Regions from separate parts of the Streptomyces tsukubensis genome, predicted to be linked through region 3. Evidence: riboswitches for the same ligand, from Rfam matches in the RefSeq annotation. Region 3 holds a riboswitch; each other region holds the start of a gene.

Region 1 (3,677 bases), 680 kb from region 3:
CCGCCGTGAGGCTGGGAGGGGAGGAGAGCACCTGTGGCGGAGCAGACACAGCGGAACGGATACGGCGGTGCCCGGCGCTTCGCCCGGATGCTGCCGTCGCTGATGATCGTCTTCGGGGTGGTGTACGACCTCACGACCCCCGCGAAGTTCACCGCCGTGCCCATGTTCACGGCCGCCCCGCTGATCGCGGCCCCCTTCTTCTCCTTCGCCGTCACGCTGGCGACGGGCGCCTTCGCCGTCCTGACCGAGCTGGGTCTGGACATCTACAACCGCTCCCTCGGCCAGACCCAGGCCTATACCGAGCTGAGTACGGTCGTCACCGTCTCCGCCCTGGCGCTCTTCATCAACCGGGTCATCACCCGCAGCAACCAGAAACTGGCCTCGGCCCGGGTGATCGCCGAGGCCGCGCAGCGGGCCGTGCTGCCCACGCCCGCCGAGGAGATCGGCGGGCTGCGGATCGCCGCACGGTACGAGGCGGCCCTCGCCGACGCCTTCATCGGCGGCGACCTCTTCGCCGTACAGGACACTCCGCACGGTGTACGGCTGGTGGTCGGGGACGTCCGGGGCAAGGGTCTGGGGGCCGTGGAGGCCGTGGCCATCCTGATCGGGGCCTTCCGGGAGGCGGCCGAGCGGGAGGCCACGCTGGAGTGCGTCGCCGACCGGCTGGAGCAGGCGCTCGTCCGGGAGGCGCTACGGCGCGGAGCGGGCGATCTCGACGATTTCGAGGGGTTCGCGACCGCCGTGTTCGCGGAGATCCCGCGTGGCTTCGGGGCCGTACGCCTGCTGAACCGGGGGCACCCCGAGCCGCTGCTGCTCCACGCCGACGGGCGGCTGCGCACCCTGCCGCCCGACGAGGCGGCGCTGCCGCTGGGCATGAAGGAGCTGGGGAACTGGCCGGGGCGGGCCGAATCGCATCCGATGCCCGACGGGTCGACCCTGCTGCTCTACACGGACGGGCTCTCGGAGGCGCGGAACGCGGCCGGGGTGTTCTACGACCCGGAGGAGCAGCTCGACGGGCGGTCGTTCCCGGGGCCGGGGGAGCTGCTGGACGCGCTGGTGGACGACGTACGACGGCATACGGGCGGCGGATCGACGGACGATATGGCGCTGCTCGCGGTCACCCGCCCGGCTGGAGGCAGTGGTCCGGGTGGTCCCGTCGGGACCGCTGAGGTCAACGGGGCCGGGGCGGGGGGCCGGCCGTCGGAACAGCCGCCTCTCCGGGCCGATGGATAAAGAGTTGACCAACGATTGGCCAAGTGCTGGGGGCTATGTGCCATTGCACTGCCGTTTTCTGCACGGTGCGTGATCGAACCATCGCTGTCGCCATAACATCTGACGAACCATCAGGGGTGTGGAGGGGGCGGAGAGGCCCTGAACAGGTCTCAGGGGCGGGTAACTCGCCCGATTTGGAAGCCTTCTGTCCCAGTTGGTTCGCCGTCCGGGTTTAACGATCATCAGGAACACTTGGAAAACATTCCCCGTGTCTATTAACGTTCGATAACGCAGCGCGGTCGTCCCAGTCGCCGTCAGGGTGGCTCCGTGCTCATGCGCCGAATCCCGCAAGGGAACCGGGGAACCACTTCTTGGGGTGAATCGGATGCCTCCGCAGCCTGCGGAGACTCCGTAGGAGACCTTCCTGCTCCGAACCCGTCAGCTAACCCGGTAGGCGAGAAGGAAGGAAAGGAGTACGCCTCAGTGGCGTCCAACAGTCCTGCCCCGCAAGCCCCCGCCGGGCCCGGGTACATGAGCAACGGCACCCGCTTCGGCGAAGACGGTGGTGCCGAGCCGTCCACCGGTGAGTGGAACCCCAGCGCGGAAACGCTTCTCCCGAACCGTGGCCGCCACCGCGTGCTGCGGCAGCAGCGCCGGGCCTTCGCCCGCAGCTCCACCGTCCTCGGTGTCGGTGTGATCGCCGCGGTCGGCGCGGGCGGCATCGCCACCGCGCAGGACAAGGCCCCCATCACCATCTCCCTCCCCGACGGGCTCGGCGGCACCGAGGACGGCGCGCCGAACGCCGGCCTCGCCACCATGGGCGACACCGTCACCGAGGCGGGCGAGCAGTCCAAGGCCGACGACAACGCGGGTGAGGCGCTGCGCTCCCGGATCCTCCAGCAGGCCGAGCAGCAGCAGGCGCAGGCCGAGGCGGAGCGCCGGGCCGTGGCCGAGAAGGCCGCCGCCGAAGCCGCCGCCGCGGATGCGCTGAAGGCGTCCGCCGACGCCAAGAAGAAGGCGGACGAGGCGAAGAAGAAGGCCGCCGAGGAAGCCAAGAAGAAGGCGGAGGCCGAGCGCCTCGCCAAGCTGGCGAAGAGCTTCGCGCTCCCCACCTCCTCGTACAACATCACCTCGACCTTCGGTTCGTCCGGCGGACTCTGGTCCTCCGGCCAGCACACCGGTCTGGACTTCGCCGCCCCGGCGGGCACCCCGGTCAAGGCCGTCGGCGCGGGCACCGTCAAGTCCGCCGGTTACGCGGGCTCGTACGGCTACCAGGTCGTCATCGAGCTGAACGACGGCACCGAGGTCATGTACGCCCACCTCTCGTCGATCAACGCCAACGTGGGCCAGAAGGTCGTCGCGGGCGATATGGTCGGACGGGTCGGCTCCACCGGCAACTCCACCGGCAACCACCTCCACCTGGAGGTCAAGACGCCCGGCGGTACGACCATCGACCCCGGCGCCTGGCTGCGCAGCAAGGGTCTGCGGCCCTGACGCCCGCGGGTTCCGGACCGGCCGGGCACCGGCCGGTCCGCAACCGGTGAATCGCGGGTTCCCGCCACCGGTGCATCCCGCCCGGCCCTGAAGCTCCCGCGGTCCCGGACTCCGGGATCCAGGGAGACCGCTGTCCAACGGACGGCGGGTCCTGGCCTTCACGACCACCGGCAGCTCTGACGCACCAACCCCCCGACGTCAGGGCTGCCGGTTCTTTTCCCCGGCCGTGCTCGTACCGGCCGGATCAGACGCGGTACGGGTTGTACCCCTCGTAGTCCCGGTACGGCGGCGGTACGGAGACCACACCGCTCGCCCTGGCCGCATAGGCCAGCGCCGGACCGGCCACCGGCTTCCGCAGCCACATATGGTGCAGCAACTCCTGCTCCCGCGCCGTGAAGTCCGGATCCGCCGTGCCGCGCTGCGCCCGGTCGCGCAGGAACGCCAGGGACGTCGCGAAGCGGACGTACTCCGCGACCGCGTGTGCCGCGGCCGGTCCATGGGTGCGCCGGGCGATGTTCCGGGCTTCGTTACGGGCCCGCATCGAGGCCAGCGCCGCCGGTTCGGCCGGTGCCAGCCAGCCGGCGGTGGCGTACGGCGGCAGGGCGGCCGAGATCGTCCGCAGCTCGCGCTGGCGGGACCAGATCGTCAGCCAGGTCAGCAGCGCGAAGACCGGGACCATGAACATTCCGTAGACCAGATAGAAGCCGATCGGGCCGAGGTACGACGCCGAGCCGTTCCACAGGGCGTGCATACCCATCGACAGCAGCAGCCCGAGCGTGGGGAAGGCGAACCTCCGGAACCGGTGGCGGCGTGCGGCCGACGCGGCGAGACCCAGACCGATACCGGTGAGCACGGTGAACAGCGGATGCGCGAACGGCGACATGACGATCCGTACGAAGAACGTCGCCGTCACCGAGACGAGGCCGGACTCGCCCGGCAGCCGGTCGCCGTCGAAGGCCGTACCGAGATAG
Region 2 (3,677 bases), 2.0 Mb from region 3:
GAGCGGATCGTCTTCCTGGGGACCCCGGTGGACGACACGGCCGCCAACGACGTGATCGCCCAGTTCCTCCATCTCGAATACGCCGACCCGGACCGGGACATCGCCCTCTACCTGAACTCCCCCGGCGGCTCCCCGAGCGCGATGCTGGCGATCTACGACACCATGCAGACGGTGGTCTGCGATGTGGAGACCACCTGCATCGGCCAGGTGGCGGCGGCAGCCGCGCTGCTGCTGGCGGCCGGGGCGCCGGGCAAGCGGATGGCGCTGCCGGGGGCCCGGGTCGCGCTCCGCGGGCCCGCCCTCGACAAACCGGTCCGGGGCACGCCGTCGGATCTGGAGATCGAAGCCCGGGAGCTACTGCGGCTGCGCGCCCTGACGGTGGATCTGCTGGCCCGGCACACCGGCCGGGAGCGGGCGCGGATCGCGGCCGATCTGGAGCGGGACCTGTTCCTCGACGCGGCGGGCGCGAAGGAGTACGGGCTCGTCGACCAGGTGATCGGCAGCCGCAAGGCCTCCTCGCGGCCCGGCCGGGACGGCGGCCCCGGCACCGCGGGACCGGCCGCCGGCACCGGTGGCGGCGGCGGCCCGCGGTGAATCCCTCCGCACCGTGGCCCGAACCGCCGCCCCTGCCCGCACTGACCCGTGCCGAGGCCGAGGTCGTCGACGCCTATCTGGCCGTCGCGGATCTCGTCGGCCGGATCAACCCGGCCCGCTCCGAACACACCTACGGAGCCCTTCGCGCGGCCCAGGCCCTGGTGAGCCGGGCCACCGAACTCCGGGACGCCCTGACTCTGATGCACCGGCGCGGGGAGAGTGAGCTGCACACCGGGACGCTCGGCCACGCCCTCCGCATTCTCGACGGCGAAAGGCGGACATTCCGGGTGACCATCCCACCGCAGTCGCCGCCCTGACGGACCGCCGTCCACTCGTCAACCGCTGATCGAGTGGGATTCCCCCTCCCTCAATCGGTGGAGTCGAACCGCCGGTAACACCTACCGTCAAGTTGCGGACGAATGACGATCCCTCTACCGGAAAGTCTTACTCCAGCGCTGGTACGGGGTGTTCCGAGTGCCCTTTCAGGGGCCCGGACAGGGTCATGTTCATACGAACGCCGCATTCGTGTTGAAACTCACATATCGCCGTTTTGACTTCGAAATCCGGCAGTCGGTGGGTCAAGATCCCTGGGACGACAAGCCCCCGTCACCTCGGCGGGGCGGTCCGGGCGGACGCCGAGTCCTGCCGCCGTTCCGGACTACTGGTCGACAGAAGTGCATCGGCAGGAGTGGAGGACCCAGGCAGTACGGAACCGCCGGACCATGTCCGATCCGGAAGTTCCTCGGGGTGAAGCCGCGTCAGCGGCCGGGCACCTTCGTCCGCCCGAACCCGACAGGTCATCCTTCACAGGCGGCTGACGAAGGGTTGCGCATGAATGCGCAGAAAAACGTCCCGTCCCTCCTCGGCCGGGCGGGCGCGGTGTCCGCTCTGACGATTGCGGCGCTCGGCGGCACGCTGGTCGTGCCCGGCGGTACGCCGGAGGCCCAGGCCGCGGCCACGGCGCACGCGGGCAAGGCGCTCAAGATCGCCGCCTCCAAGAAGGGTGCTCCGTACAAGTACGGCGCGGCGGGACCGTCCCGCTTCGACTGCTCGGGGCTGACGGTCTACTCGTTCAAGAAGGCGGGCAAGAAGCTCCCGCGGACCGCTCAGCAGCAGTACAACAAGACCCGCAAGATCTCCGTGAAGTCGCGGAAGGCGGGTGACCTGGTCTTCTTCCACGGTCGGGGCGGTGTTTACCACGTGGGGATCTACGCCGGGAAGGGCAAGATCTGGCACTCCCCCAAGAGGGGTTCCTGGGTGAAGCTGGACAAGATCTGGAGCAAGAGCATCTCGTACGGCAGGGTTCGCTGACCGACCGGAAGAGCTGAGGCGGTGCCGGGGGGCCGGGGCGGACGTGCCGGGCCCCCGGCCGTCGTTTCCCGGCTGTCGTTTCCCGGCCGCGCCCGTGCGGCGCGGCGGGCCGGTCAGCCGGGGTCCGCGGGCCCGGCGCCGGACGGGTGCCAGGGCAGGGCGATCCAGACCGTCTTGCCGCCGTCCGGGGTCGGAGTGACCGTCAGCCGGCCGCCGCTGTGCGCCGTGAGGCTGCGGACGATGACCATGCCCCGCCCGTTGTCCTGGCGGACGGCCGCGGGCAGCCGCTGCGGCCAGCGCGGGTGGCTGTCCGTCACCCCGATCCGCAGCTCCTCGTCCCGCTCCAGCAGCAGGGTCACGGTGAAGGTGGGCGACTGGCCGAAGGTGTGCTGGACGGCATTGGTGGTCAGCTCCGAGACGATCAGCCGGATCGTGTCCAGGGCGTCCGACCCGGCGGGCAGACCCCATTCGGCAAGGGCCGCTGTCACATGTCGGCGCGCCACCGAAACCGAGGCCGCTTCGCTCGGCAGGGTGATCGAGTTCTCCAGGAGATCTGCCATCGCGACGCCGTCCTTTCCACCCGCGGCCGTGCTGTCCGAGGTCATGGCGGAGGTGTGCGCGGACGGCCACGGCTCGCGCTGAGCGCCGGACTGCCCCCATCCTCCCGCCGCAGGCACGATCCGCCAAGATCTGTGGACAACAGTCGCTCAAAGCGGTGAACTCTGCGACGCAAGACCGTTTTTGGCCATGCACAGGCGCTTTGTCCGCCGTTTGGGCGGCCCAGGGCGGCGGAAGCGCCCCTTCCGGAGGCTCCGCCCCCGCGTCACGGGCGCGTCGTCCCCGGCCTTCCGGGCGTATGCCCTCCCGGGCCGGGTCCGGCGCTCCGCGGTCCGCCCGCCCGGCCGTACGGCTACCGGACTCACGGCTCCGGCCCGGTGCTCGGTGCTCCGGCGGAGGCTCGGCCCGGCACCCCGGCTGGGCTCGGCCCGGAGCCGTACGCCTGGCCAGGACTCACCGTTTCGGCCCGGTGCCCCGGATCGGCCCAGTGCCCGGGGCCCGGGTGCGGTGCCCGGGCGCGGTCAGCGGTCAGCGGTCAGCGGTCAGCGGTCAGCGGTCCGAGCGGGCATCCGGCGGTGCCGTCCGGACGACCACCGCCACCGCCTCCGCGAGCTGCTCGTCCGTCAGATCCGCGCGGGCCGTCAGCCGCAGCCGGGAGACCCCGTCCGGCACCGACGGCGGCCGGAAGCAGCCCACCAGCAGCCCGGCCGTCCGGCAGTCCGCGGCCCAGCCCACGGCGGCCTCGGGCGAGGGCGCCCGTACCGACACCACCGCCGCATCGGGCCGGGCGGCCGTCAGCCCCGCCGCCGTCAGCCCCGTGTACAGGGCGCCCGCCGCCGACCGCACCCGGTCCGCCCGGCCGGGCTCACGGGCCAGGATCCGCAGGGACTCCCGGGCCGCGCCGACCGCTGCCGGGGCCAGTCCGGTGTCGAAGATGAACGTCCGGGCGGTGTTCACCAGATGAGCGACGACCCGCGCCGGACCGAGGACGGCACCACCCTGACTGCCCAGCGATTTGGAGAGCGTGACCGTCGCCACCACGCCCGGCGCGCCCGCGATCCCCGCAGCATGCGCCGTGCCCCGCCCGCCTTCACCGAGAACGCCGAGACCGTGGGCATCGTCCACGAGCAGCGCCGCGCCCCGCCCGGCCGTGATCCGGGCCAGCTCCGCGAGCGGGGCCGCGTCGCCGTCGACCGAGAAGACGGAATCGGTGA
Region 3 (3,677 bases):
GCTCTCCGGGAATGGTCGACATCGCCGTCCTCGCCAGGCCCCGGCCCTGGTCGTCGCAGCGGGGGTGACGGGGTCCGCGATTGCGATCCCGCTCCTCGGCGCCACCTCGGCGTCCGCCGCCGACTCCGCAACCTGGGACCGTGTCGCGGAGTGCGAGAGCGCCGGGCAGTGGACCGTGAACAACCTCAACGGCTACTACGGCGGGCTCCAGCTCTCCCAGGAGACCTGGAACACCTACGGCGGCCGGGAGTACGCCGACCGGCCGGATCTGGCCAGCCGCTCCCAGCAGATAGCCGTGGCGGAGAAGGTGCTCGCCGCGGAGGGGCCCAAGGCGTGGCCGTCCTGCGGGATCGCGTCGGGCCTCGGCGGTGCCGCGGGCACCGCGACCGGCCCGGGCGGCGCCGATCCGGTGCCCAGCGGTCCGGCCGCCGGACGCCCGGCGGACAAGGCGAAGGCGGGCGACCTCCCGGCGGAGCCGCGCAAGGCGGGGGAGAAGGCGCCGGACGCCGCCGCGTCCCCTTCCCCCTCCGCCGGAAAGGCGGAGAAGAAGGAGACGGCGGCCAAGCCCGCCGAGGGCGTCGGCAAGCACCGCGGCGCACCCGCCGCGGAGGAGACCGCCAAGGAGACCCCCTCGGGCGCGACCGGCACCGGCACCCCCGAGGGCACCGGCACCCCGCCCGCCGAAACCGCCGACCCGTCCCGCGCCTCCGGCCCCGACCGGACCTCCCGGTCCGAGACCGATGCCCGTTCCGATGCCCTGAACCAGGGCGATCAGGGCGGTACGGGCACTCCGGCCAAGACCGACACCACGGACGGTACGGGCGAAGCCGGGCAGCCCTCCGGTACGTACACGGTCCGCTCCGGCGACAACCTCTGGTCCATCGCGGAAGAGAAGAAGGTCCCCGGGGGCTGGCCGGCGCTCTATGAGGCCAACCAGGAGCTGGTCGGAGCTGATCCCGATCTGATCCTCCCTGGCCAGAGCCTTGATCTCCAGGCGAAGTAGCCTCCGGAGCATCGAAATTGACGCCCTATTTTGCTGGGATATGTCCCTTTCTGTGTAAGTGAGACATGAGTCTCTTCGGTCCGGCCGTGGTCCCCACTCTTCCGGAATCCCGCATTCCGCACGCCACCTGCGAAAACGCGAGTTTCCGGAGGGGTGGGATGGGCGATTTGCCCACGATGTTCCGTCGTTGAAGAAGCGGGACGCCTGTGACTACGGTCTGGACCGCTCGCCAAAGCGGGCACCACTGACCGTCACGCCGAATCCTGCCGTCGGTCGGGGGGAACTGTCGTCGCGAAAGCGCCGAAGGCAGGAGCGGGGGACCCAGGTTTGTGCCGGTCCCGTCCGAAAGCCCGTGAGGGCGGTGGACGACCGGCTTGGGGTGAAGCCGTACGACGCAGGTCGTACGGCCGGGCAACTCACTGCGCCCGAACCCGACAGCTCACCTCGTAGGCGTCGGTGAGGAGAACCTCCATGCTGTTTTCCAGCAAGGGCAAGCACCGCCGCCCGTCCAAGGCCGCCCGCTTCGCCGCCTTCGCAGGCATCACCACCGTCGCCGTCGCCGCCCCGATCATGGGCGCCACCTCGGCCTCCGCCGCCACCGCCGCCGAGTGGGACAAGGTCGCCCAGTGCGAGTCCGGCGGCAACTGGTCCATCAACACGGGCAACGGCTACTACGGCGGCGTCCAGTTCTCCAGCTCCACCTGGGCCGCCTTCGGTGGCACCAAGTACGCCCCCAATGCGCACCTCGCCACCAAGGCGCAGCAGATCGAAATCGCCGAGAAGACCCTGGCGGGCCAGGGCAAGGGCGCCTGGCCGAAGTGCGGTGTCGGCCTCTCGAACACCCCGTACGGCGGTGCCGCCGCCGAGCAGGCCCCGGCCCAGCCCAAGCAGGAGCAGCCGAAGCAGCAGGCCCAGCCCGCCCAGCCGAAGCAGGAGCGCGCCGAGGTTCCGACCACCCGCTCCGAGCGCGCCCAGGCCCCGGCTCCGGCGAAGTCCGCGGCTCCGGCCAAGGGCTTCGAGAAGGGCGACGGCGAGTACGAGGTCAAGTCCGGCGACACGCTCAGCAAGATCGCCGAGGCCGAGCAGGTCGAGGGCGGCTGGCAGAAGCTGTTCGAGCTGAACAAGGACACCGTCGACGACGCCGACGTCATCTTCCCGGGCCAGCAGCTCCACCTCGGCTGACGGACCTGCGGCTCCCCAACGAACCGCACCCCCGGGCCGGTCCCTCACCGGACCTGCCCCCTCCCGGACCCCGGACCGCGGCTCCCCCCTGCGGTCCACCCCCCCCACGGGTCCGACCCCCCGCACCCCGGGCCGGCGCGCTTCCCCCGTACGCGCCGGTCCGGGGTTCCGTCTGCCGCCCCCGACTGCTCCGTACGGCCCCGGAAAACCGCCCCCGTGCACCCGTCTGAGCGAGCAGATGCCCAGCTGAGAACTGTTACCCATCGGTAGGAACGCGGCTTTTGCCCACCACCGCAGTTCTTCGCACTCTTTTTCGTCCCAGGGGGCGGGCATCGGCGGGGCGGCGCCCCCCGTCCGGTTAGGCTCTTGGCGCAAGGCTCAAGAGACCCGCACCCCACGCGTCACATCCCAGAAGGAGATGCTCGTGCCGTCCATCGACGTCGTCGTAGCCCGGGAAATCCTCGACTCCCGGGGGAACCCCACGGTCGAGGTCGAGGTCGGCCTCGACGACGGGAGCACCGGCCGCGCCGCCGTGCCCTCCGGTGCCTCCACCGGCGCCTTCGAGGCCCTGGAGCTCCGCGACGGGGACCCGAACCGCTACCTCGGCAAGGGCGTGGAGAAGGCCGTCCTCGCCGTCATCGAGCAGATCGGCCCGGAGCTCGTCGGCTACGACGCCACCGAGCAGCGCCTGATCGACCAGGCGATGTTCGACCTGGACGCCACCCCCGACAAGTCGTCGCTGGGCGCCAACGCCATCCTCGGTGTCTCCCTCGCCGTGGCGCACGCCGCCTCCGAGGCCTCCGACCTGCCGCTCTTCCGCTACCTCGGCGGCCCGAACGCGCACCTGCTGCCCGTTCCGATGATGAACATCCTCAACGGCGGCTCCCACGCGGACTCCAACGTCGACATCCAGGAGTTCATGATCGCCCCGATCGGCGCGGAGTCCTTCTCCGAGGCGCTGCGCTGGGGCACCGAGGTCTACCACACCCTCAAGAAGGTGCTGAAGGGCCGCGGTCTCTCCACCGGTCTCGGCGACGAGGGCGGCTTCGCCCCGAACCTGGACTCCAACCGTGCCGCCCTGGACCTGATCCTGGAGGCCATCAAGGAGGCCGGCTACACCCCCGGCCAGGACATCGCGCTGGCGCTCGACGTCGCCGCCTCCGAGTTCTACAAGGACGGCGCCTACCACTTCGAGGGCAAGAGCCTCTCCGCCGCCGAGCTGACCTCGTACTACGAGGAGCTGGTCGCCGCCTACCCGCTGGTCTCCATCGAGGACCCGCTGTTCGAGGACGACTGGGAGGGCTGGAAGGCGCTCACCGAGAAGCTGGGCTCCAAGGTCCAGATCGTCGGCGACGACCTCTTCGTCACCAACCCGGAGCGCCTCGGCCGCGGTATCGAGGAGGGCTCCGCCAACGCCCTCCTGGTCAAGGTCAACCAGATCGGCTCCCTGACCGAGACCCTCGACGCCGTCGAGCTGGCCCAGCGCAACGGC
Region 4 (3,677 bases), 4.0 Mb from region 3:
CCGTGCGAAGAACGAGGAGGGCAAGTTCCCGAAGGGGATCTGGATCCGGCTCTTCGCCTATCTGGTCGCCGGACACGTCTTCGCCGGCTTCCTCTACCTGCTCTTCGAGGTCGGGGCCAAGTAGACCGCCCGGACCCCGGGGCCGAACCAGGGGCAGCCCGCCCGGCCGGCGGCTGAGGGCCGCACCGCGATCCGCCCGGCACCGGCCCGGCGCCCGGCGCGACGCTCTGCGGCCGGGCAGGGGCCCCGCTCGCACCGCAGAGCCGAGCCCGCTCCGGACGCCCGGGGCCCGCTCAGTCCGTGCCGAGCAGCCTCTCCCGCAGCCGCTCCCGGGTCGCGGAAGAGAGGCCGAGCCCCTCGGAGAGATAGCGCGGCGTACCGCCCCATACCGAGTCGACGGCGTCGAAGGCCGCGTGCAGATACGCCGCGCGGGCGTCGAACAGCGGGCTCAGCAGCTCCATCACCTCCGGCGACATGCCCTCCGGGGCGTCCTCCGCCCGGCGCACCCGGTAGCGCCGGTGCGGGTCGTTCGACTTGAGATAGTCCGCCTCGACGGCCTCCCGCTCCACACCCACCGCGAGCAGGGTCACCGCGACCGACAGCCCCGCCCGGTCCTTGCCCGCCGCGCAGTGCATCAGCGCGGGGACGCTGTCCTCGGCCAGCGCGTGCAGCACCCGGCTGTGCTCGGCCGTCCGCCCGGTGATGATCGTCCGGTACGCGTCCACCATCCGCTGCGCCGCCCGGCCGTCTGCCAGCAGGGACCGCAGCTGTGACAGATCACCCCGCCGCACCACCTGCCAGAACTCGGCGCCGTCCGCCGGGTCGCTCAGCGGGAGGTTGAGATTCCGGACCCCGGGCAGGGTCACGTCCGGGCCCTCGATGCGGATATCGGCGGCATTGCGGAAGTCGAAGACCGTGTGCAGTCCGAGACCGGCGAGAAAAGCGGCGTCGCTCGCGGTGGCATGGGCCAGATGGCCGCTGCGGTAGAGCCGTCCGAAGCGCACTGCACGGCCGTCGGTCGACGGCAGTCCGCCGACGTCGCGGAAGTTGCGGATCCCGGCCAGCTCCGGCTCGGTCGACGGGACCTGCGGCACCTGCTGCGTCACAACGGCTCCCTGGGCAGTCACGGCCGTCGGCGCCGGTCGCCGACGGTGGCATGACCTTGACGATACGACATTGATTCCTCAGGCAATCATTCCATCGGATGGTCATGAACTGCACGGTGAATGCATGGTGGGCGCTCGGCGCCCGGACGTGCCACCGACTGTCGAATGAACAGCTTCTGTCCCCTATGTCCGTCATGGTCTCTTCGTTGGAACATGCCCTGTCTCGTTGGGAGATGGGGAGCGGCTCATGAGCAGGATCACAATCGTGACGGTGTGTGGCGGTGGCCCGGGAGGGGCATACGGACGCCCGGCGGGAGTTGACGGGGTGACGCCCACGGAGGGTCACCGCGGTCGGCCCGTCCTCAAGATCGGCTCCGCCCGTCGCCGGGTGAGTGGCTTGTTCCTGCTCTTATGGCCGGTCTACGGTCACCGCACTCCGGTCGGACCGCCGAATCCTGCCGCCGTCCGGAACCCTTCACCCGAAGCACGTGGCAGGAGCGGGGGACCCAGGTAGTCCGCCGGACGGGAAACCGTCCGGCTCGGGGTGAAGTCGCGCCGTGCGCGACCGGGCACCTCCCGCCCGAACCCGACAGCTCACCTCGCAGGCGCCGGAGAGGAAACGCGCCATGCCCGGAAAGGGTAAGCACCGCCGTCCCAAGTCGACGGTCATCACTCGTGGAATCGTCGCTGCCGGTACCGGCGGTGCCGCCATCGCCCTGCCCCTGATCGGGGCCACCGGCGCCCATGCCGCCGAACAGGCCGCCCCCGCCGCCCCGACCGCCGCCGTCGCCCCGGCGGCCGCCCCCGCCGCCGCTGCCGAGAAGTCCGCCGGATCAGCCACGTACATCGTGGTCGCCGGGGACCATCTGTCCAAGATCGCCTCCGAGCGGGACGTCGAGGGCGGCTGGCAGGCGCTGTACGCCGACAACCGCGCCGCGGTCGGCGACGACCCGTCCCTGATCCACCCGGGTCTGAAGCTGGTGCTCGACGGCAAGGGCGCCGAGCGCGCCCCCGAGGCCCCGGCCGCCAAGAAGGCCGAGGCGGCCGAGCCCGCGCAGACGGTTGAGAAGGGTGAGCGGGCCTCGCGCGACGGTGCCCGTCCCGCCGCCCCCGCCCCGGCCGCCGCCGAGCCCGCCGCCCCGGCGCGGCAGGAGACCGCCCCGGCGCCCGCGCCGGAGCCCGCCCCCGAGGCCGCCTCCGGCTCCTGGGCCGCCCCGCTCGCCGGTGCCCAGGTCAGCACCCCGTACCGGGCCTCCGGTGCCATGTGGTCCAGCGGCTACCACACCGGTGTCGACTTCGCGGTCCCGACGGGCACCTCCGTCCGGTCCATCGGCCCCGGCACGGTCGTCTCCGCGGGCTGGGCCGGCGCGTACGGCAACGAGGTCGTCGTCCAGCACACCGACGGCACCTACTCCCAGTACGCCCACCTCTCCTCCCTCTCCGTCTCGGCGGGCCAGTCCGTCGACGGCGGACAGCAGATCGGCCTCTCCGGCTCGACCGGCAACTCCAGCGGCCCGCACCTGCACCTGGAGGTCCGCACCGGACCGGCCTACGGCTCCGACATCGACCCGGTCGCCCATCTCCGCGGCCACGGCGTCTCCCTCTGAGACGCCGCAGCTCCGGCCCTGGGCCCCGCCGCCCCGGCGCCCGGCGAATCCCCCGCGACACCCCGTGTCGCGGGGGATTCCCCGTATTCCCACCACCCCGGGTGATCACGGTGGGATAGATCACGGCCCGTCAACCCCTCCCTACGGTCGCGTAGGTCACATCCGCGGAGAGAGGATGGCCTCCGTGGGAGACGATTCGAGAACTTATGACCAGTCCGGAATCGGGTCGTACGCGGCGATCGGGGACAGTTTCACCGAGGGCGTGGGGGACCCGGGGCCCGGGGGGACCTACCTCGGCTGGGCGGACCGCTTCGCGGGACTGCTCGCCGACCGCAGACCGGAACACACCTTCCGGTACGCCAATCTCGCCGTACGCGGCAGACTTCTCGACCAGATCGTGGAGGAGCAGGTCCCCAGGGCGAAGGAACTCGCCCCGGACCTGGTGTCGTTCTGCGCCGGGGGCAACGACATCATCCGTCCCGGCACCGACCCCGACGATGTGGCGGAGCGTTTCGAACGTGCCGTCGCCGAACTGACCGGCGCCGTCGGCACGGTCATGGTGACCACCGGGTTCGACACCCGGAACGTGCCCGTCCTGCGCCATCTGCGCGGCAGGATCGCCACGTACACGGCCCATGTCCGGGCCATCGCCGACCGCTACGACTGCCCGGTGCTCGACCTGTGGTCGCTCCGGTCCGTACAGGACCGCAGGGCCTGGGACCCCGACCGGCTGCACCTGTCGCCGGAAGGGCACACCCGGGTCGCGCTGCGGGCCGCCCAGGTCCTCGGCCTGGAGGTGTCCGCCGACCCGGACCGGGCGTGGCCGCCCGTACCGGTGCGGGGCACCCTCGAAGTCCGGCGCGACGACATCCAGTGGGCGCGGGAGTACCTCGGGCCGTGGATCGGACGGCGGCTGCGAGGCGAGAGCTCCGGCGACCACGTGGAGGCCAAGCGGCCCGATCTG

The links. A riboswitch is a leader RNA that binds a small molecule or an ion and turns the genes downstream of it on or off. The one in region 3 is predicted to bind cyclic di-AMP.
Region 1: linked by a shared signal. The riboswitch ahead of B7R87_RS14765 (M23 family metallopeptidase) and the one ahead of B7R87_RS11605 (transglycosylase family protein) in region 3 are both predicted to bind cyclic di-AMP.
Region 2: linked by a shared signal. The riboswitch ahead of B7R87_RS03125 (C40 family peptidase) and the one ahead of B7R87_RS11605 (transglycosylase family protein) in region 3 are both predicted to bind cyclic di-AMP.
Region 4: linked by a shared signal. The riboswitch ahead of B7R87_RS29195 (M23 family metallopeptidase) and the one ahead of B7R87_RS11605 (transglycosylase family protein) in region 3 are both predicted to bind cyclic di-AMP.

What each region holds. Positions count from the first base shown of each region.
Region 1 is NZ_CP020700.1:3,692,408-3,696,084, reverse strand. It holds gene B7R87_RS14770 (PP2C family protein-serine/threonine phosphatase) at 34-1,233, shown strand; cyclic di-AMP (ydaO/yuaA leader) riboswitch at 1,539-1,684, shown strand; gene B7R87_RS14765 (M23 family metallopeptidase) at 1,696-2,706, shown strand; gene B7R87_RS14760 (PrsW family intramembrane metalloprotease) at 2,951-3,677, opposite strand, start outside.
Region 2 is NZ_CP020700.1:1,017,698-1,021,374, forward strand. It holds gene B7R87_RS03115 (ATP-dependent Clp protease proteolytic subunit) at 1-594, shown strand, start outside; gene B7R87_RS03120 (hypothetical protein) at 591-911, shown strand; cyclic di-AMP (ydaO/yuaA leader) riboswitch at 1,260-1,422, shown strand; gene B7R87_RS03125 (C40 family peptidase) at 1,426-1,905, shown strand; gene B7R87_RS03130 (ATP-binding protein) at 2,019-2,465, opposite strand; gene B7R87_RS03135 (8-amino-7-oxononanoate synthase) at 3,013-3,677, opposite strand, start outside.
Region 3 is NZ_CP020700.1:3,009,937-3,013,613, reverse strand. It holds gene B7R87_RS11610 (LysM peptidoglycan-binding domain-containing protein) at 1-1,003, shown strand, start outside; cyclic di-AMP (ydaO/yuaA leader) riboswitch at 1,292-1,471, shown strand; gene B7R87_RS11605 (transglycosylase family protein) at 1,475-2,185, shown strand; gene eno (phosphopyruvate hydratase) at 2,604-3,677, shown strand, end outside.
Region 4 is NZ_CP020700.1:7,016,150-7,019,826, forward strand. It holds gene B7R87_RS33865 (DUF6126 family protein) at 1-124, shown strand, start outside; gene B7R87_RS29190 (tyrosine-protein phosphatase) at 294-1,106, opposite strand; cyclic di-AMP (ydaO/yuaA leader) riboswitch at 1,576-1,727, shown strand; gene B7R87_RS29195 (M23 family metallopeptidase) at 1,733-2,713, shown strand; gene B7R87_RS29200 (SGNH/GDSL hydrolase family protein) at 2,889-3,677, shown strand, end outside.